DNA from 3 places in the Edaphobacter sp. HDX4 genome. Region 1 is predicted to be linked to each of the others. Evidence: predicted binding sites of a transcription regulator. Region 1 holds the regulator's gene; each other region holds the start of a gene.

What was found. The regulator LexA, encoded in region 1, represses DNA repair genes until DNA is damaged. The targets are predictions, from matches to a motif close to CANTTCGCTTTTTATTCGC.
Region 2: JAO29_RS18320 (ATP-dependent DNA helicase) is a predicted target of LexA. The motif match lies at 5,577-5,595, and genes of this name have one in related genera.
Region 3: JAO29_RS03605 (recombinase RecA) is a predicted target of LexA. The motif match lies at 5,194-5,212, and genes of this name have one in related genera.

The regions. Positions count from the first base shown of each region.
Region 1 covers NZ_JAEDXW010000005.1:154,814-165,129, forward strand. Annotated here, with positions in the region: gene fliF (flagellar basal-body MS-ring/collar protein FliF) at 1-728, opposite strand, end outside; gene fliE (flagellar hook-basal body complex protein FliE) at 830-1,141, opposite strand; gene flgC (flagellar basal body rod protein FlgC) at 1,182-1,682, opposite strand; gene flgB (flagellar basal body rod protein FlgB) at 1,686-2,069, opposite strand; gene JAO29_RS07310 (sigma-54 interaction domain-containing protein) at 2,157-3,404, opposite strand; gene JAO29_RS07315 (hypothetical protein) at 3,418-3,633, opposite strand; gene JAO29_RS07320 (response regulator transcription factor) at 3,649-4,410, opposite strand; gene lexA (transcriptional repressor LexA) at 4,652-5,260, shown strand; gene JAO29_RS07330 (efflux RND transporter periplasmic adaptor subunit) at 5,432-6,640, shown strand; gene JAO29_RS07335 (DUF4097 family beta strand repeat-containing protein) at 7,163-8,014, shown strand; gene JAO29_RS07340 (HAD family hydrolase) at 8,228-8,938, opposite strand; gene JAO29_RS07345 (M20/M25/M40 family metallo-hydrolase) at 8,972-10,316, opposite strand, start outside.
Region 2 covers NZ_JAEDXW010000021.1:87,811-98,126, forward strand. Annotated here, with positions in the region: gene JAO29_RS18295 (hypothetical protein) at 1-691, shown strand, start outside; gene JAO29_RS18300 (GNAT family N-acetyltransferase) at 699-1,262, shown strand; gene JAO29_RS18305 (PEP-CTERM sorting domain-containing protein) at 1,351-2,109, opposite strand; gene trmFO (methylenetetrahydrofolate--tRNA-(uracil(54)-C(5))-methyltransferase (FADH(2)-oxidizing) TrmFO) at 2,304-3,683, shown strand; gene der (ribosome biogenesis GTPase Der) at 3,680-5,470, opposite strand; gene JAO29_RS18320 (ATP-dependent DNA helicase) at 5,741-7,645, shown strand; gene JAO29_RS18325 (hypothetical protein) at 7,654-7,899, shown strand; gene queD (6-carboxytetrahydropterin synthase QueD) at 7,994-8,371, shown strand; gene JAO29_RS18335 (7-carboxy-7-deazaguanine synthase QueE) at 8,379-9,062, shown strand; gene JAO29_RS18340 (purine nucleoside permease) at 9,106-10,161, shown strand; gene JAO29_RS18345 (DUF1440 domain-containing protein) at 10,184-10,316, opposite strand, start outside.
Region 3 covers NZ_JAEDXW010000002.1:278,873-289,188, forward strand. Annotated here, with positions in the region: gene gltX (glutamate--tRNA ligase) at 1-1,263, opposite strand, end outside; gene JAO29_RS03590 (chemotaxis protein CheX) at 1,335-1,850, opposite strand; gene hrpB (ATP-dependent helicase HrpB) at 2,004-4,307, shown strand; gene JAO29_RS03600 (UdgX family uracil-DNA binding protein) at 4,461-5,105, shown strand; gene JAO29_RS03605 (recombinase RecA) at 5,218-6,006, shown strand; gene JAO29_RS03610 (DNA polymerase Y family protein) at 6,003-7,517, shown strand; gene JAO29_RS03615 (DNA polymerase III subunit alpha) at 7,420-9,666, shown strand; gene JAO29_RS03620 (helix-hairpin-helix domain-containing protein) at 9,696-10,316, shown strand, end outside.

The sequences.
Region 1 (10,316 bases):
AGGTTCACGCGTCCATCCGCATCCACTAGGTTGACGTTGTCTGGACTAAGGTTCTCCACCGCTCCTGCAACCAGGCTGCGAATTGCATCGGCCTGCTCGTCTTCGAGAGATGAGCGCTTCAGCTTCAGCACCACGGAGGCCTTCGCCGCGCGCTCTTCGCTTGTAAACAGCGACTGCTTCGGAAGCACGAGGTGCACTCTCGCCGATCGCACCACGCCAAGCGTACTGATCGTATGTTCCAGTTCGCCTTCGAGGGCACGCTGATAGTTCACCCGCTCATCGAACTCGCTGCCCACCCAGTTCGGCTTGTCGAACAACTCGAATCCCAGCCTTCCCGTCTGCGGCATGCCCTTGGTGGCAACCTCCATGCGGGCCTTGTCCCTCATCTCTGCCGGAACTTCGATGCCGCCTCCGTCGCTTGTGACCTGGTAAGGAATGTTTGCTGCGGCAAGCTCCTGCGAGACCTGCTGGAGATCCTTGCCTTCGAGTCCCGTAAAGAGTGGACTCCAATCACGACGTCCGGCATACCAGACCATCGCAGCCGCCATCGCGGCAATAAATATCGCTGAGGCCAACAGCGAGTTTCGCTTCCCAGCTGGAAGCGACATGATCCTCTCTCGCAGCGTCGAGGCCATCGTCGCAGCTCTGGCCGCAAGTCCCGTCGAACTGCCAGGCGTGGGCTCGGTCCGCTGCAACTCTCCGCTTTCCGTCTGTCCTGTCTCAGCCATCCCGTCTGCTCACTCTCACATTCGGCCGGCGTGCGGCGCCGGCATGGTGGTCCGTATCGCTCAGCTCCACATCGGCTGCAGCGAAGGTCTACTCACAATGTCTAGAACTGCATGCCCATCATCTGCTGGTAGGCTCCGACGGCTTTGTTTCTTACCTGCAGGGCAAGCTCAAACGCCATATCTGCCTTCTGGGTCGCAATCATCGCCTGGTGAATATCCACACCCTGGCCGCTCAAAACGCCACTCACCGTTGCAGCCGCCTGGTGGTCAAGTTCACCTGTCTGCTGAATCATCGACTGCAGCAGTCCCGAAAACGGCGTATCCGCATTGCGGTCGGCGCTCACCCCGCGACTCGCCAGCGAGGCAAATCCATCTGTCGTCGAAACGGTGCTCTTCATCAACACGTCGTTCATCGAATCACCTCAAACCAAATGTAAAAATCTCAGCTGCCAGTTACTTCAAAATCTCGAGCGACGAAGCCACCATGTTCTTCTCCGCCTGCACCGCTGAAGCATTCATGCCGTAAGATCGGGTCGCCCCCATCAGGTCCACCATCTCGGTGAGCGGGTTGATGTCCGGATAAGCGACGTAGCCATCCGGTCCGGCGTCCGGGTGCTGCGGATCAAAGCGGCGCAGCGGCGCGCTAGCATCGCTGATCACGCCCGTAACCGCGACTCCACCGGGTACCGATTTCGCGGCCGTCAGATCTTCGCCAAACAAATCTGCTCCATTGAGAGAAGGAGGACCGTTGCCAACCAGATGGCTCACCAGCGAATGCTGAAATCCGCTGCCATCTCCCTCCGCCGCGAAGATCACATGATGCCTCTGGTATGGTCCGCCCTCCGGAGTCCGCGTCGTCTCCGCGTTCGCCATATTCGAGGCCACCACCTCGGCCCGAACACGCTCGGCCTTCAACGCCGACGAGCTCACATCCATAACGCCAAATAAATTCATCTGTTACTTCGCCTCCGCATGGATGGCGCTCATCACCGAGGAATACTCATTCTTCAGCAACTGCACGCCAAGCTTGAACTGCAGCTGCGCCTTCGCGAGCTGAACGCCCTCACGATCCATCGAGACGTTGTTGCCGTCCGGCCTCGCAACCAGTCCATCAACCGTCTGCGCCTGCGCCTCAGCGGGTCCCGCAGTATCCGTCGAACTCATCTGCTTCAGAAACTCCTGCCCGAAATCAAAGCCCTTCGTCTTGTATCCCGGAGTATCAACATTCGCCATGTTCTCCGCCGTCAGCTTCATCTGCTCCGTGGTCAGATCCAGATAGCGTGTCAACGCATCGCTCAATGGTGTCGTCACCTGCATCGCAAGACCTCCACCTCTCCTCATGCACTCCGGCTTCCAAAAAGAAGCGCCCTCGAATGAGAGCGCTCTAAGCGATTGGACCTGCTGTCTTCTATTTCAACTTCCAATCTTCTACCGCGTCGCTCTGCGGTAGCGAATCTCTTCTGCGCCGATCTCCATCCGCTCACCGGCAAGAATGGTCGCGCGCTCCAGCACATGCATCAGCTCACGCACATTTCCCGGCCACGCATACTCCTCCAGCCGTTCCTTCGCCGATTCACTCAAACGCTTCCGCGGCATGCGCTGTCCCAGTTTCGCCAAAATGTGCTCAGAGAGAATTCCCACATCCTCCATGCGCTCCCGCAGCGGCGGAACCTCCACTGGAAATACTGCGAGCCGGTGATACAGATCCAGGCGAAACGTTCCCTCCTCCGATCTCTTCTCCAAAGGCTGGTGCGTCGCAGCGACGATCCTCACATCCACTCGCGTCATCTCGTTATCGCCCACACGCTGCAGCTCCCCGCACTCCAGGAAGCGAAGCATCTTCGCCTGCAGCGCAAGCGGCATCTCTCCAATCTCATCGAGGAACAACGTGCCGCCATGCGCCGCCTCAATGCGCCCGGTGCGAGACTGCACCGCTCCCGTGAATGCGCCGCGAGTGTGGCCGAACAGTTCGGCCTCCAGCAATGCCTCCGGTATGGCCGCGCAGTTCAAAACCACAAATGGCTTGGCCGAGCGATCGCTCAGTTGATGAACTGCCTTGGCAACCACCTCTTTGCCGGACCCTGTCTCGCCCTCGATCAGAACCGTCGTCGATCGCGGGGCTACCAACCGGATCAGGTGCGCAAGCTCTCGCATCGCGGCGCTCTCGCCGATCATCTCCGGCAGCAGCGCGACCGGCTCGGCAGCAACACGCCTGGCGTCGTTCTCCACGACGCGCGGTACATCCGGCACGCTCACCGGAGCCGCATTCCACGCTGCAGTATCGGTCATACGTGCTCCCTGTGCCTCCCTTAGCGCATGCAGCAGCTCATTGCGTCTTGGACTCCGCGATCTTCCGTCCGCCGCGCCGTCCATACCCATCAGCTCCACGGCCGGATACAGCGCACGAATCTGTGCTGCAAACTCACCCACCTCAAGATCAGGAAGCCATCCATCCATCAGCAGAGCCTCCGGCTGCGCATCCTCCAGCCTCGCCATCGCCTCCGCTCCTCCGGCAGCCTCATAGACCTCCCATCGCATCTCCTTCAGTGAGCTCCTGAGCCTCCCACGCAGCCCGGCATCCGCGCTCGCAAGCACAACCTTCCGCACGGAAGAGGCTGCCAGAAGCACTGCCGCCTGCATCGATCCCGTTCCTTCAATCGCCGTCTCGCCCGTCATCCCCATCTCTCCCCTATCTGTCCTGGAGCTCCGCCCGCTGTAACATCTCTCGCATCGCATCGATCTTCTGATTCAAGCGAGCGCATTCGCCCAGCGCCGCACCGATCGCCTCTCGCATCGCGGACGGCTCTCCGCTTAACTCCCCCAGCGCCAGCCTGCACTGCAGCACCGTAAGCGGCTGGCAGAATCCATGCAGCAGGACATCCATCTGTTCCACCAGATTCTCCATTCGCGCTGCTCCCTTCTACGCCTCTGCCCTGGACGAACCTATGGTCCCGGAACCTACCGTGTAGACTTGCGCTCTCCCTGGCAGCTTCTTCGCGATGCCGGCCATGCGATAGCCTTCGCCCCGCACCGTCTCGATCACCGCATGTCCGCCGTCCTCATCCGCAGGCACAGCATTCAGCTTCTTTCTCAGGTAGTTCACATACACATCCACAATGTTGGTTCCCGCGTCTTCAGCCATCTGCCACACACTGGTCAGCAGCTCCGCGCGACTGCAGCAACGCTCCTTGCGCTGCATCAGGTACTCGAGCAGTGCGAACTCTTTCGCGGTCAGCTCAACAGCGATGCCGCCACGTTTCACCGTTCGCTCCATCCGATTCAGTTCAACGTCGCCGTTCCGAAGCACCGGGTCGGCAAAGCGCTCGCGACGTCGTAACAGCGCACGGCAGCGCGCAATCAGTTCGTGAAAGCTGAATGGCTTCAGAAGAAAATCATCCGCTCCCAGATCCAGGCACTTCACCCGCTCTTCGACCATGCTTCTTCCGGTAAGGACGAGGACAGCGGTGTTTCCAAAGCGCCCCTGCATCTCTTCCAGCACCTCGACTCCATCGCGCCTTGGAAGGCTGAGATCCAGAACCAGCAGGTCCGGACTGGTCTCCTGCAATCGCGCAAGCGCTTCCTCGCCATCGCTCGCTCGCTCGACCTGATGCCCTTCCAGCTTCAATCCCTTCTCCAGAAACAATCCCAACGCAGCATCGTCTTCCACAATCAAAACCTGCATCTTGTTCTCCTTCGCAAAACTGGCGACCGATAACTTTCGTAATCTCAATATTCGGTGCGTGTGATTACCTTGGTTTATAGAAGCCGGGCTTTCAAGCCTCATCCGAAGTTTTGTTGCGTGACACATTTCAAAACGGGAATCAGTCCCTTGCCGGCCCGCTTCGGGAAGGCCTTCCTCACACTTTTGGGTGAGCATCAAGAAAGTAGCTTGCAATTCGCCTTTTATTCGCTACAATTTTCGCATGGCTATCACGCGGCGACAAAAAGAGGTTCTCGACTTCCTCTCCGGCTTCACCCAGAAGAACGGGTACTCCCCTTCCTATGAAGAGATCGCCAGCGGCCTCGGCCTCAGCTCGCTCGCTACCGTCCACAAACACGTCACCAATCTCCAAAACAAAGGTCTTCTGCAGCGGGCCCATAATCGCAGCCGTTCCATCGACGTGCTTCCCGCCCGCGGCAGTAAGCGCAGCAGCTCCGACCGCCTCCCCCTGTTAGGGCGCATCGCCGCCGGCCAGCCGGTCGAGGCTATCGAGACCGCCGAAAGCATCTCGCTCGGAGACATCATCGGCAGCCGCGAGGTCTTCGCCCTCGAAGTTCGTGGGGATTCCATGCGGGATGAGCACATCGTCTCCGGCGACTATGTCCTGGTTGAGCGCACCCGAACCGCGCGCGAAGGAGAGATCGTCGTTGCCCTCGTCGATGGCTCCGATGCTACCCTCAAGCGCTTTTATCGTGAAGGAAGCATGATCCGCCTTCAGCCTTCGAACGCCGAGATGGCACCCATCTTCGCACCTGCCGCAAATGTAAGCATTCAGGGCAAGGTCCTCGGCGTCCTGCGCAAATATGCATAGGCTGTAACACTGCCGTATCCTCTCCCGCTCAAAATCCATGTTGCAGGCCCGGCCATTCTCTGCTCTTTTCCTCTAAAATTTCAGGGAACTCAGGGCCCATCCATTGCGTAGTCACATCCCAGTACGCGTCATCGCTATCGGAACGCAACAGCAACCAGCGGGAGCAAGACCTTGGCCACACAACGCAAACAGAAGCGCAATCTCTGGGTCTGGGGCGGCGTCATCGCCCTCATCGTCGCCGTCATCCTCGGGGTCGCCGTTGCAGCCCGCGGCAACAGTGTAAAGCTGGAGCCCTCGCAGCTCGCGAAGGCTGAAAAGGGAGACATCGCGCGTTCGGTAGTCGCCACCGGCAAGGTGCAGCCCATCACCAAGGTCGAGCTCAAGTCCAAAGCTTCGGGCATCGTCACCAAACTTTACGTCGATATCAACCAGCACGTGAAGCAGGGGCAGGTCCTCGCCCAGCTCGACCAGGTGGAGATTCTCGCCCAGGTCAATGCGCAAAAGGCGCAGCTTGCCGCCGCTGAATCCAACGCTCGCGCCGCCCAGGCAGCGATTCAGTACGACCAGGTCAACGCCGAGGCTCCCGACCTTCCGATGTTCAAGCACACCTACGAGCGCGCGCTCTCCATGTCCAAGGACGGCGTTGTCTCTCAGCAGGCCCTTGACGATGCAGAGCAGAAGTTCCTGGCCGCGACCAACACTCGCGACAAGGCAGTCGCGCAGATCGCAGTGGACACCTCCAAGCTCCACCAGGCGCAGGCACAGGTTCAGCAGTCTCAGGCCTCGCTCAAGCAGCTTGAGGAGCAGCTCAGCTACACCACCGTCACCTCCCCAATGGATGGCGTCATTCTCTCGCGTGATGTCGAGCTGGGCGACGCCGTCAGCTCTATTCTCGTGATGGGATCAACCGCGACCCTCATCATGACCATCGGCGACACCACCCAGGTCTACGTTCAGGGCAAGGTCGATGAATCGGACATCGGCAAGGTCTATATGGGTCAGCCCGCCCGCATCAAAGTCGAATCGTTCAAGGACAAGACCTTCCAGGGTAAAGTCACCAAGATCGCTCCGCTCGGCGTCGAAAAAGACAACGTAACGACCTTTGAGGTTCGGGTCTCCATCGACAATCCCGGCGGCGAGCTCAAAGCCAACATGACAGCGAACGCCGAGATTCTCCTGGATGAACACAAAGGTGTTCTTACCATTCCCGAGCAGGCCGTCATCTACGACAAAGACCGCAACGCCTCCGTCGAGGTCCCCGATCCCAGCCAGAAGAAAGGCCGTCGCAAAGTCGACATCAAGGCCGGCATCTCGAACGGAACCCGTACCGAGGTCCTCGCCGGTCTCAACCCTGGCGAGACCGTAATCCTGCAACAATAAATCTCCACCGCACTCACATGTTTTTGGCAAGATTTCTCAGCCTCAAAGCCGCACACGTGACCGTCTCAAACACCGTGTTCCCGGGTGTGCGGTGTCGGGTGTCCGGTGTCGGGTTCCGAGTGCCGGGGTGCCCCACATCTCGATTTTGAGATGTGGGTTCTTCGGATCAAGCATCAAACTCCCATACCCCAAAATCTCCGCACATTCCATTCCCAAGGGTGTCATCCTGAGCGAAGTGACCGCAGGGAGCGTAGTCGAAGGATCTGCGGTTTCTTCAAGGAAACCATAAACATACATCCACAACGCCGGGTGCCCCACATCTCAACTTCGAGATGTGGGTTCCTTCGAGCGAAGCTCGAACCGTCTCCTCAAGGGCATCTCTCTTCCCTTCTATGGAAAACTCCTCAAGAGCAGCATTCAACACTGAGGCACTCGCCCGCCAAAACAAAACAATCTCTCGCCGAATTCACGGAACCAACTCCGCTCGTCGCGCGTAACCAGAATCATCGACCGGAGGCATCCATGAACGCTCGTCATCTTCTCGTAGCCATCACTCTCAGTGCCGCCACGACCGCCTTTGCGGCCGAAGCCAACTTCGATAGGACGCTCAACGTCAGCAACTCCCCCAATGTTTCGGTCTCTACGGGCTCCGGTTACATCCGCATCAAACCAGGCACCGACAGCCAGGTCCACATCGTCGGCCACGTCCATAGCAGCAACAACTGGATGGGAGGAGACGCCGAAGCCCGCGTCCAACAGATCGCCAAAAATCCGCCAATCGTTCAGAACGGCAACGAAATCACCATCGGCGAGCGTCACTCCAGCGATCTCTACCGCAACATCTCCATCGACTACGACGTCACCCTTCCCAAAAACTCCAACATAGCCGCTGGTACCGGATCGGGTGACCTGACGATCGAAAATGTAGGGGCCACTCTCACTGCACACTCCGGTTCGGGGTCGGTCCGTGCCACTGGCATCCAGGGAGCGGCAACCCTCGGCTCAGGCTCCGGGGATGTGGAACTCCAGCAGACCGGTCCCGGCGACGTGCGCGCCGAAACCGGATCCGGCTCGGTTCATATCAGCGGAACCAACGGAGCGTTGAAAGCTTCTACAGGTTCTGGTGATATCGACGTCCAGGGACACCCTACCGCTGACTGGAAGCTCTCGACCGGGTCCGGCTCCATTCAGATGGCTCTTGGAGGTGGCGCGAAGTTCAACCTCGTCGCTGACACCGGCTCCGGTTCCGTCAACGTCGCCCAGCCCATCACCATGCAGGGCAGCCTCAACCGTCATCACATCAGCGGATCCGTCAATGGCGGAGGACCTCTGGTTCACGCCAATACCGGTTCAGGAGACATCACTATTCGGTAGCCCCGAAACAGGTCAACCCCTGTCGCGCGCTATCTCTCTTCAAACAGGAGAGATCCGCGTTGCCGATGAGTTTCCTCTTACCCGCTAAAATAGAAGTAAGTCAAAAGACGCCCCAGTCTCCCTGGGGCGTCTTCGTCTTTCAGATCTGTCCAAAATATGGAACTGGGATGGAGGTCCGGACCTATCTCTATTGTTTCGAAGATTTTGCGCAAATTAGTAGGGGTGGGTGGGTATTCCCAGAACATCCAGCCAGCCGGCGGGCGAGTCCACCGTCAGGTCCGGCCTGGCTGCAGCCAGTCTCTCCGGCGCCAGGCCGAAACTGCACCCGACTGAGATTGCTCCCGCGGCCCTCGCCGTCAGAACGTCGATATCCGTGTCGCCGACCATCACCGTCTCTGCCGGAGTAACCCTCGTATCCGACAGCGCAGAAGCCTCTCCCATCAGAGTCAGCAGGCCGTGCGGATCCGGTTTCTTAGTGTGGAAGCTGTTTCCCCCGTAGTTCTGGAACAGATAGTTCGAAATCCCGAAGTGATCGCAGATCACCCGCGAAGGATTCACCGGCTTGTTCGTCAAAACCGCCATCAGCGTATCCGGAAGCGCCGCACGGATCGCCGCCAGCGCCTCCATGACACCGGGGTAGACATAGGTGTAGTCGAGCTTGTGAACCCTGTAATACTCGAGGAAATAGTGGACTGCAGCCGCGACGAACTCCTCGTCGTGCGCGTCACCTTCCGGATCTCCCAGCGAGCGCCGCACCAGCATCGAGGCTCCATCGCCGATGTAGCTTGCAATAACAGCCTCGGGAAGCGTCGGTTTACCCAGGTGAGTCAACATTGCATTCACCGAGTTGCAAAGGTCCTGGCGCGAGTCGATCAGGGTTCCATCGAGGTCAAAGACCACCAGCTTCGGGGTGACAGGTTCCATTGCTTCAGCCTAATTCTTTTATGCGGGATTCCTCTACCGGGTCTTCTCGAATCGAGAGAAGAAACTCGATTCAAGATAATGCGGCGTCTTGGGATCATCGGCCACGGTCCTCGCCAGATCGGCATAGAAGCTGTTGAACTGTGCCGCCGCTGCAAGGTCCACGGGCTGCGAAAGATCGTCCGCGGTGGAGTGATAGCGCTCTGCCAGCCATGCTCGCCACGCCTTGTACTCCGGCGAGCCGGCATCCCAGCCGAACTTGAAGGCAAGTGCCGGAACGCCCGCCTGCACGAAGCTGTACTGGTCCGTCCGGATAAACGAGTTTCGATCGGGCTCCGGATCGGGAGCAATGATGATGTGGTGTGCCTCTCCGACCTTCCTCGCGTCATCTGCGAGCGTGGACTGTTCCAGCCCCTGCACATGCAGCTTCTTCAGTGCAAACAGAGGCATAAACATATCGAGATTCAGGTCAGCCTTGATTGCACTCTCAGGGACGGTTGGATGACCGGCGAAGTAACGTGAGCCCAGCAGGCCTTTTTCTTCCGCCGTAAAGATGACGAACAGAATCGAACGCTTCGGACGCGCCTTCATTTGGCTGAACCTCTTCGCGGTCTCGAGCACGCTCGCGACTCCCGAAGCGTCGTCCATCGTGCCGTTGTAGATCGTCTTACCATGGATCGGAGCCCCGACGCCAAGGTGGTCCAGATGTGCCGAGACCAGGACATACTCCTTCGAGAGCGTGGGATCAGCTCCTTCGAGCTTCGCGATGATGTTCGGTGACTCCACCTTCGTCTGTTCCGTCACGACCTTGGCGCGGATACTCTTACCCAGCGCAAATCGCGGCAGAGGCTTCTGAGCATCTGCCAACGCAAGAATCTCGGCAAAGCTGTGCCCTGTTCCGGCAAAGAGCTTCTCCGCCTGCGCAGGATTGAACGTCGCCGAGAACATCGGATCGTGATAGTCAGCCAATGCGGGGTGCTTCGCGGCAACGTCGGCTGCATCTGGCGCAGCTGCGAGCCGCATCCCGGGCTGCGATGCGCCGCTTGCGACACGCTGCCATCCGAAGTCCATCGACTTCGGCGTCGGGATGGAGATAATGCCAAGCGCTCCCGCATCGTGCAGAGCCTTCATGAAGGGAACTGTGCGGGCGTAAGACTTCAACGGGCCTGGAAGATCAGACGGGCCGCCATTGATGTAAACGATCACCTTGCCCTTGAGACTCTTCCACGGCACAGCAGAAGAATCGAAGTCGTCATACTTGGCCTCGGGAAGATGCAACCCATATCCCAGAAACACCAGCGGCGCATCCACATGATCCAGCTGCGGAGTCCGTGCGCCGAGCACCGCGTCCTCTCCCAGCGAAAGTGGCTCAACCTCTCCG
Region 2 (10,316 bases), on a different contig from region 1:
ACCCTACATCCGCCTTATGTTACGAACGTCACTTCTGTTCGCCCTCTTTGGGGTGGCGCTCTCGACTGTTGTCTTTGCAGGTGGCAAAAAGGCTCCGCCACCAGAGCCCGCGAATCAGTATCCAGTCTTCGAGACTCATCCGCAGGAGCATGTTACCGTCGCGATCGACCCCTGTACCGAGCCGCAGAACTGCGACTTCTTCCGATTGCCCTACATCCGGCACTCGCTCATCCCGGTCCGCGTGATTGTTACTAACGATTCTGACGCCCCGCTCGACCTTAGCGAGGCCCGGATGCAGTTCATCACTGCCAACCGGGACAAATATCCCGCGGCGACCCTGGACGACATCAATCGGCGGCTTTTTTCGACCAAAGATGCTGTAGGACGCAAAGTTCCTATCATCCCCATACCGATTTCCAGGCATGCACCCCCTATCGACAAAAAGATCACCCAGGATGATGAGGACTTCGGATTCAAGACAACGACCGTAACCGCTCATTCGACGGTAGCCGGTTACTTGTTTTATGACGTCAAAGACCTCGATGACCCGCCCCTGAAGGGAGCGGAGATCTATATCAAAATGATCCACACCTCTGGCGGCAAGGAGCTCTTCGCCTTCTCCCTTCCCTTCAATAAGTGGCTCTCGGCACAGAAAGCCGCCACGAAAGCTGGTTCCAGTACCAATCCCTAAAGGTGTTATGAACGTACCTGAGCAATTGACCGGCGATTCACCAGAGGGGTCCCCGTCACCACTGACTATTCGCGAGGCCACTCCTGCTGACGTTCCCGAGATGCTGATCTTCATCCGGGAGCTTGCCGAGTATGAGCGGCAGCCTGAGGAGGCTATCGCCACCGCTGAAGACCTTGTGCGCGACGGCTTCGGCGAGCGGCCAGTCTTCCAGTGCCTGATAGCCGAATGGTCGGGTGAACCGGCGGCGATGGCGCTCTATTTTCCGTTTTATTCGACGTGGCGCGGAAACGCGGGAATCCATCTGGAGGATCTTTTCGTTCGCCCCCGGTTCCGTCGCAGAGGCATCGCCAAAGCTCTCTTTGCCCGTCTCGCTGCCATCGCTCTCGAAAGGGGCGATCGGTTTCAATGGCATGTTCTTGACTGGAACCAGATGGCGATCGACTTCTATGAACAGATGGGAGCGCACATGCTCCAGCAGTGGCGCATCATGCGTATCGACGGTGATGCGCTCAAGGATCTGGCCGCCCACGGAAATCCAAAAGTAGCGGCGGGAACAGATAGATCGCTATGAAGAAGTGACCACGGCTGCGCAGACAGGTAGCCCGATGATGCAGGGTCCGTTCTGTCCGCGCAGGTCGTAATCGAGCAGATGTGACGCTCTAGGCAGTCCGGCCAGCCGACGGCCCGAGCTTCCGCCGCAGCGCAATCAGCAGGCCGGGAAGACCGGTTCCCAGAAGCAGGAGAGAACCCGGCTCCGGTGTCGCAGCGGTCGTCACATCCACGCTGGTGCCTGAGAAGGGCTCGCCAAAGGTGTTGAGCACGACCCCGTTGAGCGCATCGCCGACACCGTAGGTGAGGCCTGCTCCGGGAACCACACCGTTGCTCCACAAATCGACGGTGTAGCCGCCCTCAACGTTGAAGAGCATGCCGTAGATATCGAACACGCCGCCACCGAAGGGATAGGGAGGCTCCGGGTCGCCGGGCGCAGGGGGAGGGCATACGGCCGGCGAATTTCCGCCGGGGAAGAACAGGTTGTCATAAGAGAAGCCAAACCCGTCAGCCTGGCTGCCCGGCGGAATGAATGTGCCGTCGGGGTTGATACCGGAGGGCAGAGAAGTCGGCTGGATGCCGGTGATAGCGCCCGAGAAGTTTGCAATGGAATCTGAGAAAGTTCCGCTGATTCCTGTGATCTGATATCCGCCGGGTACGCCGGGAACCGGGGCGTTCGAGACTACGATGGTGCCCGAACCACTGAGACCTCCACCCGTGAAGGAGAAGCTGTACGAGTCAGCCCTGGCGGCTTGTGCGGCCACAAGAGTCGTTGCCAATGCTGCAAATGTGAGGATGTTCGAGATTGAAGATCCAGACTGTCGTCGGCCAGCCATTTTGGCTGACGCCCGTTTGCGGAATAAGTTCATTACTACCTCCAAGGAATAGGAACGGGGCCCGGTTAACCTTTGGGGAGGAAGGTAAGAGTAGCATGCGTTTGCGGTGGATGTCCGCTTGGAGCAGAAGAGCAAGTTCGCCCATTTCCCCGCCATGAGTGTTGCGATCGGCCTCCTCCTCTAGCGACCCACGCTCCGGTACTCTCATCCGCGAGACAATAGACATGATGAAGAAGATCAAAGTGATCGGCGGAGGCCTTGCTGGCCCGGAAGCTGCCCTGCAGGCGGCGTGGATGGGCTGTGATGTAACCCTGTATGAGATGCGACCGATACGGTCTACTGAGGCTCACCAGACATCTGACTTCGCCGAACTCGTCTGTTCCAACTCTCTGAAGTCCGAAAGCGAAAATTCGGCTCCCTGGCTGTTGAAGCAGGAGATGCGTAGAGCCAACTCCTTTTTGCTAGCTGCGGCGGACGATAGTGCTGTTCCGGCCGGGCATGCTTTGGCAGTCGACCGTGTGGAGTTTTCCGCAAAGGTGGCTGCACTGATTGAGCAGAATCCGCGCATCACGGTCGTTCGAGAAGAGGTTACGAGCCTTGGCGAGCGGGCAGACGAGATTACCGTTCTTGCAACCGGACCGCTTACCTCACCGGCTCTTGTGGCCGAGCTGCAGAGGCTTACCGGATCGCAGCATCTCGCCTTTTACGATTCCATCTCTCCCATCGTCGATGCCAGCACGATCGACATGGATAAGGTCTACTTTGCGGCACGCTGGGACAAAGGAACGGCCGACTACATCAACTGCCCCTTCACCAAGGAAGAGTATGACCGTTTCATCGACGCATTATCGAGCGCCGAGATGGTTCCGGCGAAGGAGTGGGAGCGGATACCAGGTTCCGATGTCTCGGGTGCAGACGCGAAGTACTTTGAGGGCTGTCTCCCGATCGAGGAGATCGCTCGGAGGGGCCGGGACACGCTGCGCTTTGGCCCCATGAAACCCGCGGGCCTGACGAATCCGAAGACGGGACGCTGGCCCTATGCTGTCGTTCAGCTACGCCAGGAGAATCTCCGAGCGGATTCCTACAACCTTGTCGGATTCCAGAATCACCTGAAGTACGGCGAACAGGCTCGTGTGCTTCGCCTGATCCCTGGACTCGAGAACGCGAATTTCTTGCGCTGGGGTCAGATACACCGAAATACCTACATCAACTCCCCTACCGTGCTGACTGAGACTCTCGCACTGCGGGCTCACCCGAACATTCTGATTGCGGGCCAGCTCAGCGGCGTCGAAGGTTACACGGAATCCATTGCCGGAGGCCTGCTTGCCGGCCGTTTCGCTGCGGCGCTGGCGCATGGGCAAACCCCTGTCCCGGCACCGCGTATCAGCGCACACGGGTCTCTGATGCACTACATCACTCATAGCGAAGCCAGGAACTTCCAGCCTGCCAATGTAACGTTCGATCTCCTGCTCCCTCTTGAAGAGGATCTGCGGAAAAAGATCCGGGACAAGAAGGAGCGCCATCGCATCCAGTGTGAGCGGGCCCTCGCGGCCTGGGATCTGTGGCTGCAGGAGACTTCACTCAAGAGAGCGGAGAATGTAGCCTAATCCGCAGCTTTCTTGTTGCGGGCCCGAACCTTGAACCAGATGGGCGAGCCGATAAAGCCGAAGCTTTCGCGAATCTGATTGGCGAGGAAGCGCTCAAAGCCAAAGTGCAGTTTAACGTCTTTATCGGTGAATAGCACGAAGGTTGGCGGAGCCACCGCGGCCTGCGTCATGTAGTAGATCCGGACGCGCTTCGACATAGGAACGGAGGCTCTCTGGAAATCTACGCGCTCCAGAAAACGATTCATGTTCCCGGTGGACACCCGCTTGCGTCGTTCACGAGCCACCAGCTCAACTTTTTTGAAGACCTGATCAACTCCCTTGCCTTCAGCGGCCGAGATAAACAGCAGGGGAGCGTAATCGAGATACTTCAATGCATCCCGGACCTGCTGTTCGTACACCTTCTTGTCGGCAGGCGCTTTGCCGTCGGTTCTTGCTGTCGTGACGGCATCCCATTTATTGACGACGATAATCACGCTCCTGCCGCTCTCGTGGGCGTAGCCGCCGATGTTCGCGTCTAGCGCAGCGACCCCTTCGGTCGCGTCAATCAGGAGGAGAGAGACGTCGGCTGCTTCCAGATGCTTGCGCGCCATGATGACCGACAGCTTCTCGGCCATCAGTTTTGTCTTGCCCTTGCGCCGGATGCCGGCGGTATCGACGAAGCGGAATCTGTGACCTCCTCGCTCGACGACCTCGTCGACTGCGTCGCGGGTAGTTCCGGCGATGGGGGACACGATAGCTCGGCTGGTCCCCGTAAGCGCGTTCAGCAGGGTGGACTTGCCTACGTTTGGGCGACCGATGATGGCAATCTTGGTCTCGCTCTGCTCGTACTCGCCGTGTGTGCGGAGCTTGCGGACCGGAGCGGGACCATCTTCGTCCTCTGCCATCTCATCCTCGGCGGTCAGCATGACATCGGTCGGTTCCTCAGCCACGGTCTCGACAGGTAGAGCAGCGAAGACCTCATCCAGTAAGTCTCCTACCCCGGTTCCGTGCTCGGCTGAGATGGGAAGAACGTTGCGTAGACCGAGACTGCGGAAGTTTTCCGCTCCTGCGAGCAGCTCCGCCGAGTCCATCTTGTTGACAGCAAGAAAGATCGGCTTTCCGCCACGCAGCAGTAGACGCGCCAGTTCGATATCCGGCGCTGCCAACTCGGTGCGGCCGTCGACCACCATGACGATGGCATCGGCTTCAGAGAGAGCGACCTGGGCCTGGCGGAATATCTCACTGGGAATCAGGGCTTCGTCATCGGGAACGACGCCGCCGGTGTCGACTACGCGAACCTGCCTGCCGGCCCACTCAATCTCACCGTAAATGCGATCGCGGGTGATGCCCGGCTCGTCGCCGACGATGGATCGACGCGATCCGGTGAGACGGTTGAAGAGAGTCGATTTGCCGACGTTTGGTCTTCCGCAGACCGCAATCAGGGGAGATTGCGTATGGGGCGCATCCTGGTCAGTGCTGTATCGGGATGCATTGACCTCAGCCTGATGCCAGGCTTGTTGCTCCTCGACTTCATCGGCTTCGGCGCCCGGGCCTACGGGCACCGGTCTAACGCTTACGGGAGGACGCCTCTGATCTCCCCGAAGAGTAACCCGTGCCTCACGCTCCGGCGACTTTCGGGGAACCCTCTTGAGCTTCTCTGCCGCCGCCTTTTTGGAGGCAAGCTGCTTGCGCTTACGAGGATCGACTGCCCCCGTCGTGGGAGCGATTTTGGGAGATCGCCCCTTCTTGGGACGCGTGGTGGCCTGGCGATGCTTTTTCCCGAGCCGTTTTTGATCGTTTTTTGCCACCGGTAAGTTCCAGCTTTCTCCTCGCAGGGGTCGCCAACGAGGTCACTCCAAAATCGCCACTCAGCAAGCGGCGGAACGCAACCTGTCTATTATAGAAACCAGCAAGCTCTTTGCTGCTTCTTCGCCTTGTCCGCGCCTACGTCCATCCCGATTTTGCCTCCGCCACTCCAACCCGGCGAGAGGCTGCCGTCACTGCATGAGTTCTTTGCGCCGGGTGGAATTCTTTCCCGTTCGTCGCTGGCCTTTGAGCACCGACGGGGTCAGTACGAGATGGCGCGTGCCGTGGAGAAGGCATTTGAAGACAAGCGTCACCTGATTGTGGAGGCCGGTACAGGAACAGGCAAGACGCTGGCGTACCTGGTTCCCGCACTACGCAAGGCTCGGGAGCATCAGCAAAGAATCATTATCTCCACGGGAACAAAGAACCTGCAGGAGCAGCTCTTCTTCAAAGACGTCCCGTTTCTGGAATCGCTACTGGGTCCACTGAAGGTCTGTTACATGAAGGGCCGTGGGAACTATCTCTGCCGGCACAAACTGTATGCACTGCGTGACAATCCGCTGCTCAATGGACTTGAAGAGATCGAACAGTTTCATCAGATCGCCGCGTGGGAGAAGACGACGGAGACCGGAGATCGGGCGGAGATTGATGTTTTGCCCGAGACCTCTGCGCTCTGGCACAAGATCGACGCCCGCACGGAAGCCTGCCTTGGGCAGAGTTGCCCCGACTGGGAGCGCTGTTTTATCACCGCAATGCGGCGCAAGGCTCTCGAGTCGGACATCGTCATTGTGAACCATCACCTCTTCTTTGCTGATCTCAGCATCAAGCAACAGGCGGGAAACGCTCCGGATGCAGGTATTTTGCCGGAAGCGGTGGCGGTGGTCTTCGATGAAGCCCACGAACTGGAAGAGGTCGCCTCCAACTACTTCGGGATCGGTCTGAGCACCCAGCGCGTGGATGAACTCGTGCGCGATGTCGAGATCATGCTGCGAGCCAAGCAGGCGTCCACTTCTGCGATCGAGAGCGCTTGCTCCAGCTTGCAAAGCCGTTCGAAGATGTTCTTCTCGGCCCTTCCGGACGATACGCGTGGACCGGGTCGGATGCCGTTTTTGCATCGTGCGGACTTCCTTGAGGAGAGCGGCGATTACTACACTTCTACGCTGAACGCTCTGACCCGGCTGGAGGGTGAGCTGGAGCGGGTAAAGAACGTGGAAGAGTCCGCAGGGCTGCGCAAAAGGGCCGCCGATATCCGTGCTCATCTTGCCTTTCTGCTGGAATCGACGGATCACAATACGGTCTTCTGGATTGAGCGTCGTGCCACCGGTGGCGTGCGCAGTCTTGCACGGGGCTATGGCAATACGGCTTTCAATACGCATCTGCAGGCCACGCCGATCGACGTGTCGGAGCTGTTGTCCACTGCTCTCTTCGACAGCTACTCGACCGTGGTGCTGACTTCGGCGACCCTGACAGTCTCGGGTGGTTTCGAACATATACGTAAGCGCTTAGGACTGGTCACAGCCCGCGAGCTGATTGTGCCATCGCACTTCCAGTATGAGCGGCAGGCGCTGCTTTATCTTCCTCCTACGATGCCAGACCCTCGGGAGCCGGACTTTACCGACCGAGCTGCGGAGCGCATCCGTCGAGTGCTCGAGATCACCCGCGGCCGTGCGTTCTGCCTGTTTACCAGCTACAGCCAGATGAGGACGATCTACGAGCGCATGCTGGCGGAACTGCCGTTTCCTTTACTGTTGCACGGAAGTGCGCCGCGCCATGTTCTCCTGCAGCAGTTCCGCGACACTCCGAACGCGGTTTTGTTCGGTACCTCGAGCTTCTGGCAGGGCGTGGACGTACAGGGGGAACAGCTAAGCTGCGTCATAATTGACCGGCTTCCGTTTGCTGTTCCCACTGATCCCGTGGTGGAGGCGCGAATGCGCGCGATTGAAGAGTCGGGCGGCAAGCCATTCTTTGATTACCAGATTCCGAATGCGGTCATAACGTTGAAGCAGGGCTTTGGCCGGCTGATCCGTTCGCTGGAGGACCGTGGGGTTCTGATGCTTCTCGATCCCCGCATTCAGCGCCAGCGCTACGGCCGCATCTTCCTTGACAGTCTGCCCCCGTACAGGCGAACGGATGACATCAGCGATGTCGAACGATTCTTCGAGCGAGCCGTAGAATAGAGGAATCGATGGGACGCAATCTCTATATCCTCGCTGCGACGCTCTTTGCGCTCGCACTTATCTCCTGCGGAGTGGCCTACACCAATATTGCGCAGCAGCCAGGATCGCCGGGAGATATCTCCCTGTGGCGGACGATGGGACTTGCTCTGCTGGTGCTTGCGTTGATCGTCGCCCTGGGAGGCATTCTTTCCTCCTTGTTCGAGCAGGCGGAGAGGCGAGCCGAGGAGGATCGCCTGCGCAGGCGTAAACCCTGACCGTGGCGAAACCGGTACAATAAGTGCAGGCTGAGGCTTGCGCCCTTTTCTTCCTTCATCATTGCGCAGCCCGCTGAAAGGTATCGGAAAGACCATGTTTGAAGTGACTGTAGAAGCTGGATTCTCCTCCGGCCACTACCTCCGCAACTATCGCGGCAAGTGCGAGAATCCGCACGGCCACAACTATCGCGTCTTTGTCACGCTGATCGGCGAAGAGTTGGACGAAGCCGGTCTGCTTCTTGATTTCAAGTTACTGAAGCAGGTAATGCGGCCTGTCGTGGATTATCTCGATCACCAGATGATCAATGACCTCGAACCCTTCACCACTGTCAATCCGTCCGCTGAGAATCTGGCCCGCTACTTCTATCAGGAGACGACCAAGCAGCTTCGGGACATGACCGAGGGCCGGGTACGAGTAAAAGATTGCACCCTGTACGAGACCGATACCAGCTTCGCACGCTTCTACGAGTAACTGAATCATGCACCTTATAGAGCTCTACAAGTCTGTGCAGGGAGAGTCATCCTTCGCCGGAGTGCCGTGTATCTTCGTACGATTGGCGGGATGTAACCTGCGCTGCGCGTGGTGCGACTCCGAGTACACCTTCACAGGCGGTAAGCCCTTTACTCAGGATGAGATCGTCAGCGAAATCGAAGCGCTGGCTCCCTGCAGGCTCATTGAGTTCACGGGGGGCGAGCCCATGCTGCAGGCGCGTGAACTTATCCCGCTGATGGAGCGGCTTCTGGCACAGGACTACACCCTGATGATCGAGACCTCCGGGGAACGCCCCCTCGACGAGGTTCCGAAGGCAGTTCACAAGATTGTGGATGTGAAGTGTCCAGGAGCCGGCGCTGCTGCGAACACCTTTCGCATGCAGAATCTCGACACCCTTACGAAGAACGACGAGGTCAAGTTCGTCATCTCCGATCGGGCGGACTACGAGTTCGCACGAACTTTTATTCGCGAGCACGCTTTGGAGACAAAAGCGGGACACATTCTGATTTCCCCGGCGTTCCAGAAGATTCCGAGCCCGATCCGTACTGCTGACAATATGGCTCTTGATCCGCGAAAACTGGTTGAATGGATGCTCGAGGACGGTTTGCCTGCGCGCCTCTCGCTGCAAATCCACAAGTTCATCTGGGAGCCCCAAAAGAAGGGCGTCTAATTCGAGGTAGCACCAGTGCGATCAGCCTGAGTTAAGATCAGGTATGCGACCGCTTTTTCCCCTCCTTTCGTTGTTTGTGGCGACGTGTGTCTTCGCTCAGACTCCTCAGAAGGCCATCGAAGTGAAAGTAGTTGTAGTGAATATGTTCGAGGTGGGGGCCGACACGGGCGATGCTCCTGGCGAATACCAGTACTGGGTGGAACGTGAGCACCTGGACAAGGTGTTTCCCCTCCCGGAGGGATACCACGACGTCCGCATGAACGAAGACGGTGTACTTGGGGTGGTAACCGGAGTTGGTACAGCTCGGGCTGCAGCTACGATCATGGCTTTAGGCCATGATCCCCGGTTCGATCTCACCCACGCTTACTTTGTGATCGCCGGTATCGCTGGAATCGATCCGCACATGGGTTCGCTTGGTTCTGCCGTCTGGGCCGATTACGTCGTCGACGGCGACCTCGCTCACGAGATTGACGCCCGGGAGATACCGAACGACTGGAAGACCGGTTATGTTCCTTTGGGGAAGTCCGTTCCTTACGAACAGCCTAGGCAGGCAAGGTTCGGGGATGATGGGAACGTCTATCAGTTAAATCCCGCTTTATTGGATTGGGCGTTCGGTCTGACAAAGGGCATCAAGCTCGAGGACAACGCAGGGATGAAGGAGAGGAGGCTGCAGTTTGCGCCTGCGGCTGCCCAGCGTCCGCCATTTGTTTTGCGAGGAGGGAATCTCTCCGCCTCCACTTTCTGGCACGGCAAGCTGATGAGTCAGTGGGCACACGATTGGGTCAGCTATCAGACTGACGGAAAAAGCACCTACGCAGTCTGCGGTATGGAAGATACCGGGACGTTGCAGTCGCTTACGTGGCTGGCCAGAGCGGGTAAGGTCGACATTCACCGCGTCCTGGTCCTGCGTACGGCATCGAACTACGATCAGCAACGAGAGGGCGCCACGGCAGCCGAGAGCCTGGCCGAGACCAAGATCAGGCAGTACAGCGCGTACATGCCATCTCTGGATACGGCTTATCGCGTTGGACATGTAGTGGTCGATGCTCTGGTCGCGGACTGGAGCAAGACCAAAGACCATATCCCTGGCCAGCAGTGAAGCTTTATTCAGCAGCCAAGGATCAGTCGATCATTCTGCGAACAATCCGGCGAACGGTCTCCGTGACCACCCCATAGACGACGTTTGAAGCGAGCTCGCTGTTACGTTCGCGAGAAGTTCGCGCCTCGGCTTTGGCAGCGAGTCCAATGGCCGCC
Region 3 (10,316 bases), on a different contig from region 1:
TTCCAGCGCAACGAGTTGATCCTGCGCGAAGGCGAGCGTCTCATCTAGAGACCTCTTCTTAGGCAGAAAGACATCCGGCGCGGGGATGACATTATCGGAGAAGAAGAAGCTGGTCAGATCACCAAACTGAGAGAGTATCTCGATTCGAGTCTGCATGAGTGAGGAGATCTGCCGGAGGTAATCGTCGCTGAACACGCGATTGCGGACGGCAAGGAAAAACTGTTCCGGCGACAGCTTTCGAAGGTACTCGCCATTGAGCCACTTCAGCTTTGTGAGATCGAAGACGGGTCCGCCAACACGAATATCGGTGAACACAAAGTGCTGAATTATTTCGCTAAGCGTGAACTGCTCGGTCCCATTGTTGATGTCAGCCGGCATTCCGCCGCCCAGCAGGCCGAGGAAGTTGATGATGGCTTCAGGAAGGTAGCCGCTGTCGCGGTAATAGATGAGCGAGACCGGATTTTTGCGCTTGGAGATTTTGGATTTGTCGAGATTCCGCAGCAATGGCATGTGCCAGAAGCGAGGTATCTGCCAGCCGAAGGCTTTATACAGAAGGACGTGCTTCGGCGTGGAAGAGATCCATTCCTCAGCGCGGATCACGTCGGTGATCTCCATGAGGTGATCATCGACCACATTGGCGAGATGATAAGTCGGATAGCCGTCTGATTTCAGGAGAACCTGATCGTCGACGTTATTGTGTTCAAAGGTAATGGCTCCGCGAAGCTCATCCCGGAAAGTGGTTGCGGAACTAAGATCGGCTCCATGCGGAGGAACAGCAAGGCGAATAGTATGCACTTTCCCGGTAGCCAGATTCTGCTCTATCTGCTCGGACGAGAGCCGACGGCAGGTACCTGGATAACGCGGGGGCAGCTTCGATGCCATCTGCTGCTTCCTTACGACCTCCAGCTCTTCGGGGGTGCAGAAGCACCGGTACGCCTTCCCGGTCTGAAGCAGAATGTCCGCATGTTCGCGATAGATTTCTGTACGCTCGGACTGGCGATAAGGCCCAAAGGGACCTCCAACATCCGGGCCCTCGTCCCAGTTGAGTCCCAGCCATCGAAGCGAATCGAAGATCATCTCTTCGGAGGTCGCGACGAAGCGTGCACGATCTGTGTCTTCGATACGGAGCACAAATTTCCCGGCACGCTGACGGGCGTAGATGTAGTTAAGGAGACCAATGTAAGCGGTGCCTACGTGGGGGTCTCCTGTGGGAGAAGGTGCAATACGGACGCGAATGGGAGCTTCTGTGCTAGCGCTGGTCATGGTGTGGTCAGGCCTTAATGCTAGCAGAGGGCAGAGGCGCCGCGTACATGATCAGGTCCACGCCTCGACTATCAGGGCTGTTCCCCATAGAGCGTAATGCTCAGTGTAGAGTCCTGAAACCGATACGAGCGTGCAAGCTTGAAGGTCGACATCTTCTTGTGGATGTCATAGTGAGTCCCCGTAACGACAGTGGGAACGGAGAGCAGGCAGGCCGCAGAGAGAGTGGGGATTTTAGATTTCCAGGCTCCCGCCAGAATGTTCGCGATCTCCCCCAGCCCATCCAGCACGGTATCGTCCACGGCCGAAACTTCGATGCCCATCATGCATGCGGTGATCTGCTTCGCGCCAGGTTCGTTGACCACTACCGTAAAGGCGCCGCTGAGCGCCCCGGCCAATCCAATTACTGCGGTAAGAGTGACTGGGATGTTGGTTGGAGAAACGGCCGTCTCACAGACCTGGACCGGTACCTCCAACATGAGGCCAAGCACCTCTTCCACAGTCTGATCGAGCACGGACGCGTCTGTAATGCTGGCGAAAAGATTGCTGGAGGCTGGGGCCTCAATGGTCGGGCTGGTGAATTGGGCCATGGAATTCTAAGCCCTCCTTCAAAGGTATGAACTCTCTATCGGCGGGCCTCGGAGAAAGATGAAAAGGTTGTGCGCAGACTTATCGGATCCGTATTTGACGGAGGTGTACTGCTATGGTGCGATAGGACAGTGAACTCCAGATTGACTCTTCCGGTGGATGCGCTTTTGCCGGAGATCCTAAAATCACTTCATCGAAATCCCAACCTCGTTCTAGAGGCTCCGCCGGGCGCAGGAAAGACGAGCCGGGTTCCACCCGCGCTTCTTGAGATTGTTAAGGGAGAGATCATCGTTCTGGAGCCGCGCAGAATTGCGGCACGAATGGCAGCCTTGCGAGTTGCCGCAGAGCTAGGTGAAGGCATCGGCGATACGGTGGGGTACCAGGTTCGCTTTGAAGAGGTCGGAGGACGGAAGACACGGCTGCGATATGTGACAGAAGGAATCCTCACCCGGCGCCTCGTTTCAGAATCCGATCTGGTCGGTGTGGACGCGGTTATCCTGGACGAATTTCACGAGCGGCATCTGGACGGCGACTTTGCCTTGAGTCTGCTGAAACGCCTGCAAAGACAACGTCCTGAGTTAAAGATTGTGGTTATGTCGGCGACCCTGGATGCTGCTCCTGTAGCCCTTTACCTCGGCGACTGCCCGGTGATTCGTTCTGAGGGAAGGTTATTCGAAGTTTCGATCCGACATCTTCCTTACTCTTCCGAATCTCTTGCTGCCCAGATTCGAAACGCGGTGGCTCTACTGCTGAGTACGGGAAACAAGGGACACACACTGATCTTTCTGCCGGGAACAGCTGAGATACGACAGGCGATGCGAGAGTGCGACAGCCTCGCCTCGCAGAATGGAATTTTGATGCTCCCGCTGCACGGGTCGTTATCAACAGAAGAGCAGGATCGTGCGTTGATGCCGGCCAACCAACCGAAACTTATCTTCTGCACGAATATTGCAGAGACATCCGTAACCGTGGAAGGTGTAACTGCTGTCATAGATAGTGGGTTGGCGCGAGTTTCAAGTTATTCACCCTGGACGGGGTTGCCAACGCTGCGCGTTCAAAGGATCAGCAAGGCATCGGCGAAGCAGAGGGCGGGGCGGGCGGGGCGCACAGGGCCTGGCAGGGTGATACGTCTTTACCCTGAAGAGGACTATGCCTTACGCCCGGAGCAGGATGTGCCTGAAATCCTGAATGCCGATTTGTCTAAGCTCTGCCTATCTTTGCGAGCGATGGGAGAGGCTGGACCAGATGCATTCGAGTGGATCGACGCGCCTCCGAAGTCTGCAGTCGAAGGTGCCCAGATGTTGCTGGACCGGCTGGGAGCGAAAGGCACAATGGCCTCGCGGCTTGAGAGATATCCTTTGCACCCGCGACTCGCGCGCATCCTGGAAGAAGCTTCCATCCGTGGGGCATCGGAAGAAGGCTGTAAGATAGCGGCGCTTCTGGAGGTCGGACTCCGGGCGGAGACGAACGACGTTCTGGAAGCGATGGATGCTGTACCGCATGATTTTCAATTTCGTCGCCACTTGCAGCAGCTTCGAAGAATTGCTCGACGGTCAGTCCAGAGACATGATGTTGATGACGAATCTGTGCTGATATCGATTCTCAGCGGCTTTCCGGATCGGGTTGCGAGGCGAAGAGCAGGAAAGCAGCTTCAACTATCAAACGGCACGACTGCAGAGATTCATGGCTCAGTCCCTGCATATGAATTCATGGTCGTGCTGGATGTAGAGGATCGGAAGGACAAATCGGTTCCCATTGCGCGAATGATGGCGCGAATCGAGCCAGAATGGTTGATCGATCTGTTCCCGGAGGATGTACGAGAGAGAGAAAACCTTGAATGGAATCGCATCTCCGAACGGGTCGAGTTGGTGAGTGCGTTCGTATACGACGAGCTAGTTCTCCAGGAGACCCGTGGTGTAGCTTCAGGTGCGAGTGCGACCGAATTACTTCACAGAAAAGCGATGGAGTCGGGACTTGATCGGTTCGTCGATCGCAAGTCCGTTGAGCGCTTGCTGGCTAGAATTAATTTTGCAGCCTTGGCACAGCCAGATGTCTCTGAAGCTTTTCGCCAGCTGTGTACAGGGCTGAGCAGTTTTGCCGAATTGGAAAAGGCTGGCCAAGGCTTCCTCTCTCAGCTGGAGCAGAGCGCAGATCAGCGCATTCTTAGAGAGCGAGCACCCGAAAGTATTCGCCTGGCAAGTGGCCGCCAGAGCAAGGTTCACTATGAGAATGGTAAAGATCCGTGGGTTGCATCGCGACTCCAGGATTTTTTCGGAATGCGAGAGACACCACGAATTGGTGTGAATCGAACGCCCATTGTTATGCACCTGCTAGCTCCCAATCATCGAGCGGTGCAAACTACGACCGACCTTTCAGGATTCTGGCAAAGACTTTACCCTGAAGTTCGGCGCACGCTCATGCGACGTTACCCAAAACACTCGTGGCCTGAACGCCCTTAAGAGAAATTTTGACCTGAACTCGGAGCGAATTTGGGTTCGAGATTTTACGGCTTACGAACTGGGACAAGAATGCAGTGATTAGGCTCCCAGCCTTAGTAAAAGCTCGGGGACCCGATTGCCGCTTCGACCGCATAATTCCGCATCTAAAGGCATATGCCTACGCTGCCAAATGCCGAGCCCTATCTCCCCCCAAAACGGACGCTCCCAGTCTTGCGTAAAGCGGTGCAACAGTGTCAGGGATGTGATTTGTACCGGCACGCAACGCATGCCGTCTTTGGCGAGATCCAGCTTGAATCCAAAAGCGGTGATCATCAGGTTGCACTCATGATGATTGGGGAGCAACCTGGCGATCGTGAGGACCTGGAAGGGCATCCGTTTGTTGGTCCTGCAGGCAGACTGCTGGATGAATGTCTGGAGCAAGCTGCAATCGACCGTAGCCAGGTTTATGTGACCAACACCGTCAAACATTTCAAGTGGGAGCCGCGAGGAAAACGACGCATCCACAAAAAGCCCACCATGAGGGAGATTAAGGCATGCCGTCCGTGGCTGGATGCAGAAATGGATGCAGTTCGACCGAGCCTGATTGTCTGCTTAGGTGCGACGGCTGCTCAATCTCTACTTGGCCCGAGCTTCAAGGTGACGCAACAAAGAGGAACGTTGATCACCAGAGAAGGATTGCCCCCGGTCATGGCAACGGTTCACCCTTCTGCGATTCTCAGAGCACGCACTGATGAAGATCGGCAACGGGAGAAGGCAGCCTTTATCGCTGATCTAAAGAAAATCAGCAAAATAGTTTAAGGCAATAAGCCATAAACATGCAGGAGCTTAGCGGGTTGGATGAGCAGATCTTCCGCAGATCCCCGAGTTGACTTCGCGGAAATTTATGGCGAAGATAAGGCGAAGATAAGTTATGACTTCCGCCTCGCAGATACGCACCCAAATAGAAACTGTGCTCGGAAACCGGATTCCTGGGGCGTTGACGCCTCGCCCGCAAACCGTTCGGCCTGTGACGAGCTTAGGCATAGCTTCTATCGACGGAGCATTGAACGGTGGTTTGCCTGCTGGTGCGGTGACGGAGGTGGTTGGGGAGGAATCCTCAGGTCGTACCTCTTTAGCTCTTAGCTTTGCAGCGCGGATGACTCAGGCCGGCAAAGTGTGCGCCTGGATCGATGTGGCCGATGCCCTTGACCCCGAGTCGGCGGCCGCAACCGGGGTTGATCTAAGACGACTCCTGTGGGTGAGATGTCGAACTTCTAACGAACACGTCTCTTCCACTTCGCCTAGATCTGAAGAGATGTGTCAGGCATTGAAGGTAGCTGATCTTTTATTGCAATCCGGAGGTTTCAGTTTGATTACTCTGGATATGGGAAGCGTTTTACCTGAGTACGTATTGCGTGTGCCACTGTCCACCTGGTTCCGTTACAGGGCAGCAGCTGAGCGAACTCAGACGAGTTTCTTGTTGCTCACGCAGAAGAGTTGCGCTAAAAGCAGCTCCAATATGATTTTAAAATTGCGCGCACGTGAGATGAACGAAAGCCAGAGATCAATTTCTTTCTTCACAGGCCTGAATACTGACATCGAGGTGATAAGGGAGCGCTTTACGCCTTCGCCTGCCAGTATTCCTGGTTTAAAGAAACAGCCGCATAGTTATGAGGCTGTGAACTGGTACCGCCGAACCACCTGGTCAGGTCGGCGATGACAGGCCGTGGAGAGCTCTATGCATGTCTTTACATAAAAGAGTTTCCTGCACAATCACTGCTTCGTGTGCGGCCCCAACTCCGTCAACGTCCTTGCGTAGTCATGGATGGGGATGCTCCGTTTCGCACCGTGTGTTCTCTGAATGGACACGCAAGGCGGGCCGGGATTGTTCGAGGGATGTCACAGGCAGAGGTAGATACATTTACGTCTGTTGTTTTGCTCTTTCGGTCGCGTGGCGAAGAGGAAAATACACGGGGAGCACTCCTGGAGTGTGCGTCAAGAATTTCTCCACGAATTGAAGAGCTCATGGAAGCTGAGATGTTCGCCTGTGTTCTCGATATTTCGGGAACAGCAAGACTTTCTGGATCTCCTCAAAAATTAGCTAAAGCACTCTTGCAGCAGGTGAGAAACGTTGGGGTCTCAGCATCCATAGCCATAAGCCGCAACTTCCATGCTGCTGTCTGTATGGCAAGAGGAATGTCGCGAACGGGCTCGGTAGTTATCGCACAAGGAGAGGAGAGCAGGGTGCTGGCTCCCTTGCCGCTCTCTATTCTTCAATTATCGGAAGAAGAGGCAAAGACCTTTGAGCGATGGGGGATTCGCTCGCTTGGCGCGCTTGCCGCATTGACTGAAGAACCACTAATAGCCCGCATGGGACAGGAAGGAAGACGACTTCGTCGGCTAGCCCTTGGCGAACTACCCCATCTGTTCGTTCCGAAAGAACCTCAATTTAAGCTCGAAGAATATCAGGATCTCGATCATCCCGTACAAGATGTTGATTCCTTGCTATTCGTTATAAGGCTGTTGCTGGAAAAGCTAATGATACGAGCAGCAGCCAGAGTTCTTGCACTTGCCTCGGTTACGCTGGATTCATCTCTTGAAGATAAGACTACTTATTCCCACACGATTAGGTCAGTTCTTCCAAGCAACGATCTCCATCTTTGGCTAAAACTCATTCACCTGCATCTCCAGTCTTATCCACCGCAAGCAGCAGTTCTAACCTTGAGACTCTATGCGGACCCAGAGCCCACAAGCAAACTTCAGCTGGGATTGTTTTCACCCCAGCTGCCGGAAGCAGTAAAGCTGGATGTAACCCTCACGAAGATTCGAGCCATCGTTGGAGAGGATCGAGTAGGACGTGCGGTTCTAAAGGATACGCACCAACACGATGCGTTCTTCATGGAGACTTTTTCCGTCCCGTCTACTTCTGAATCGGCAGATCTCTCTTCGACTGAATCCTTCCTCGCCATGCGACGTTTCCGCCATCCACTTTCTTTGAAAGTGGTGATCGATAAAGAAAACCTGAAGGCAGTTTTCTTTCAGCGGAAGCGCTATGACGTTGCTTTCGCGTACGGACCCTGGCGCAGAGGAGGCGACTGGTGGAGTTCGACACCTTGGGAAGAAGAGGAGTGGGATGTGGTTGCAAGAGATCAGCAGGGTGAACTCCTGTGTTGTTGCATTAAGAGAGATCGATCTGGGCGAGCCTGGCAGATGGTGGGAATCTATGACTGACCGTTACGTTGAGTTGCATGCAGCGAGTGCCTTCAGCTTCCTGGAAGGAGCTTCACAGCCAGAGGATATTGTGGAGCGTGCGGTGGAGATAGAGATGCCCGCAATATCTCTTCTGGACCGAAACGGGCTCTACGGAGCAGCACGCTTCCACACAAGTGCAGAAAGAAACAATGTTCAGGCTCATATAGGAGCCGAGATATCCGTCTCCGATCTTGGTCTTCGACTTGCGCCCCCTTTCTGGCTTCCGCACCAGTATTCTCCTGAAGCAGCGCGGTTGCCACTGCTGTGTGAATCACGCCATGGCTACCAGAACCTATGTCAGCTGATAACAAAGTTTAAGATGCGAGAAAAGACCAAGGCCGAAGGTGCAGCGACGCTCCAGGATCTGGAGCAATATGGATCGGGCCTGGTTTGCCTTACTGGTGGAACCGAAGGACCGTTAGCCGCTGCATTAACTCGTGGAGGAGAAGAAGAGGGGCGTCGGGTTGTAGCGCAATTAGCAGGTATCTTCGGCCAGCATAATGTTTATGTCGAGTTGCAACGCCATTATGAACGCGAAGAGGAGTGGCGCAATCAGGCCGCCTTGAGAATCGCGGATTCATTAAAACTTCCTGTACTAGCAACCAATGGAGTTCGTTATGCCACACCCGGTGACAGGGAGATTCTGGATGTATTCACAGCAATTCGGAATCATACCGATCTGGATTGTGCCGGGCGACTTTTAGCATTCAATAGCGAACGCTATTTACGCACGCCACGTGCGATGAACAGGCTTTTCCGAGATATACCTCACGCCGTATCGAATACATGTGAGCTGTCTTCGCGTCTTCAGTTTAGGCTGGGTGACCTGGGGTACGAGTTTCCTCGCTATCCCGTTCCAGAGGGAGAGACGATGGATAGCTTTCTCCGAAAACGAGTGGCCGAGGGGGTAATGAAGAGATATGGGCAAAAGAATAATCGTGATCTTTTAACACAAGCTAAAAAACAGGTGGGTTATGAACTCGCGCTTATTGAGCGGCTGGGCTTTTCCGGATACTTCCTCATCGTTTGGGACATCGTCAATTTCTGCAAAGAAAACGACATCCTCATACAAGGTCGGGGTAGTGCGGCCAACTCGGCTGTGTGTTATTCGCTGGAGATTACAGCAATCGACCCTGTCGGAATGAACCTGCTCTTTGAACGCTTTCTGAGCGAAAACCGAGGTGAATGGCCTGATATCGATCTTGACCTTCCCTCTGAAGACAAACGAGAACAAGCCATTCAGTATGTCTACCAGCGCTATGGAGAATTGGGTGCTGCTATGACTGCGAATGTCATAACTTATCGGGGTAAATCCTCTGCGCGCGAGGTAGGAAAGGCTCTTGGAATTGATCAAGAATCCCTAAGTCGACTGTCTAATCTGGTAGGCCAGTGGGAGTGGCGCGGAAAGACGGACACGATGGAGCACTCTTTCGCTGGTGCCGGATTTGACCTTAAACATCCACGAATCGCTAAATATCTTGAACTCTGTACACGCATCAAAGATCTCCCTCGCCATCTTGGACAGCATTCAGGAGGCATGGTGATTTGCCAGGATCATTTGAATTCGATTGTTCCGCTGGAGCGTGCCTCAATGCCCGGCCGCACGGTGGTGCAATGGGATAAAGAAGACTGCGCAGATCTAGGCATTATCAAAGTAGATCTGTTGGGATTGGGCATGATGGCTGTAGTTCATGACAGCCTGGAGCTCATCTCGCGCCATTATGGAGATGCGGTAGATCTGGCGAATCTTCCTGAAGATAAGGACGTCTACGAAACACTTCAGCGCGCCGATACGGTGGGTATGTTTCAAATTGAAAGTCGCGCACAGATGGCCTCACTACCGCGAAATAAGCCGGAAAATTTTTACGATCTTGTGGTCCAGGTAGCGATCATTCGTCCCGGTCCTATTGTTGGGAACATGATGCATCCATATATCCGTCGCCGTCAAGAAAAAGAGGAGATCACCTACCCGCACCCTTCACTGGAGGAAATACTAAAACGAACGCTAGGAGTTCCACTTTTTCAAGAGCAGTTGCTTCGAATCGCGATGACAGTGGCGGACTTCTCTGGCGCCGAAGCGGAGGAGTTGCGTCGCGCGGTCGGGATGCGTCGATCCTGGATCGAATGAAAAAGTTGGAGGTCAAATTAAGAAATGGAATGAGCGCCAAGGGCATTGATGTGAAGACCCAGGATCTCATTGTTGAGAACATCAGCTCATTCGCGCTGTACGGCTTTCCTGAATCGCATGCGGCCAGCTTCGCGTTGCTCGCTTATGCGTCGGCATATTTCAAAGTCAAATATCTTGCTGCGTTTACCTGCGCTATTTTGAACAATCAGCCCATGGGATTTTACTCACCTGCCGTTCTTATTAAGGATGCTCAGCGACACGGTCTTCGTGTAAAGCCGATCGATGTACAGCAGTCGGAGTGGAATTGCACGCTGGCAAACGAATTAGATGGGTCTCTTTTCTTACGCTTAGGACTCAGGTATGCAAAAGGGCTTCGTCGCCAGGCTGCAGAGGCGTTATTGTCTGCAAGGAAACAGAGGACACTTTTTTCCTCCTTGGAAGATCTGGCCTTTCGAGTGCCATCTCTGAATCGAAAAGAACTGGTATTGCTCGCGCAAATTGGTGCGCTGAATAAAATTAGTGGAGTTGAACATCGTCGGGATGCATTATGGCAGATAGAAAAAGCAGGGAAGCGGGAGGGCGCTCTTCTTTGCAATCTACGAGACCACTCAGGGGAAGGTGACCGTACGCCTCTTTTACAGATGAATACC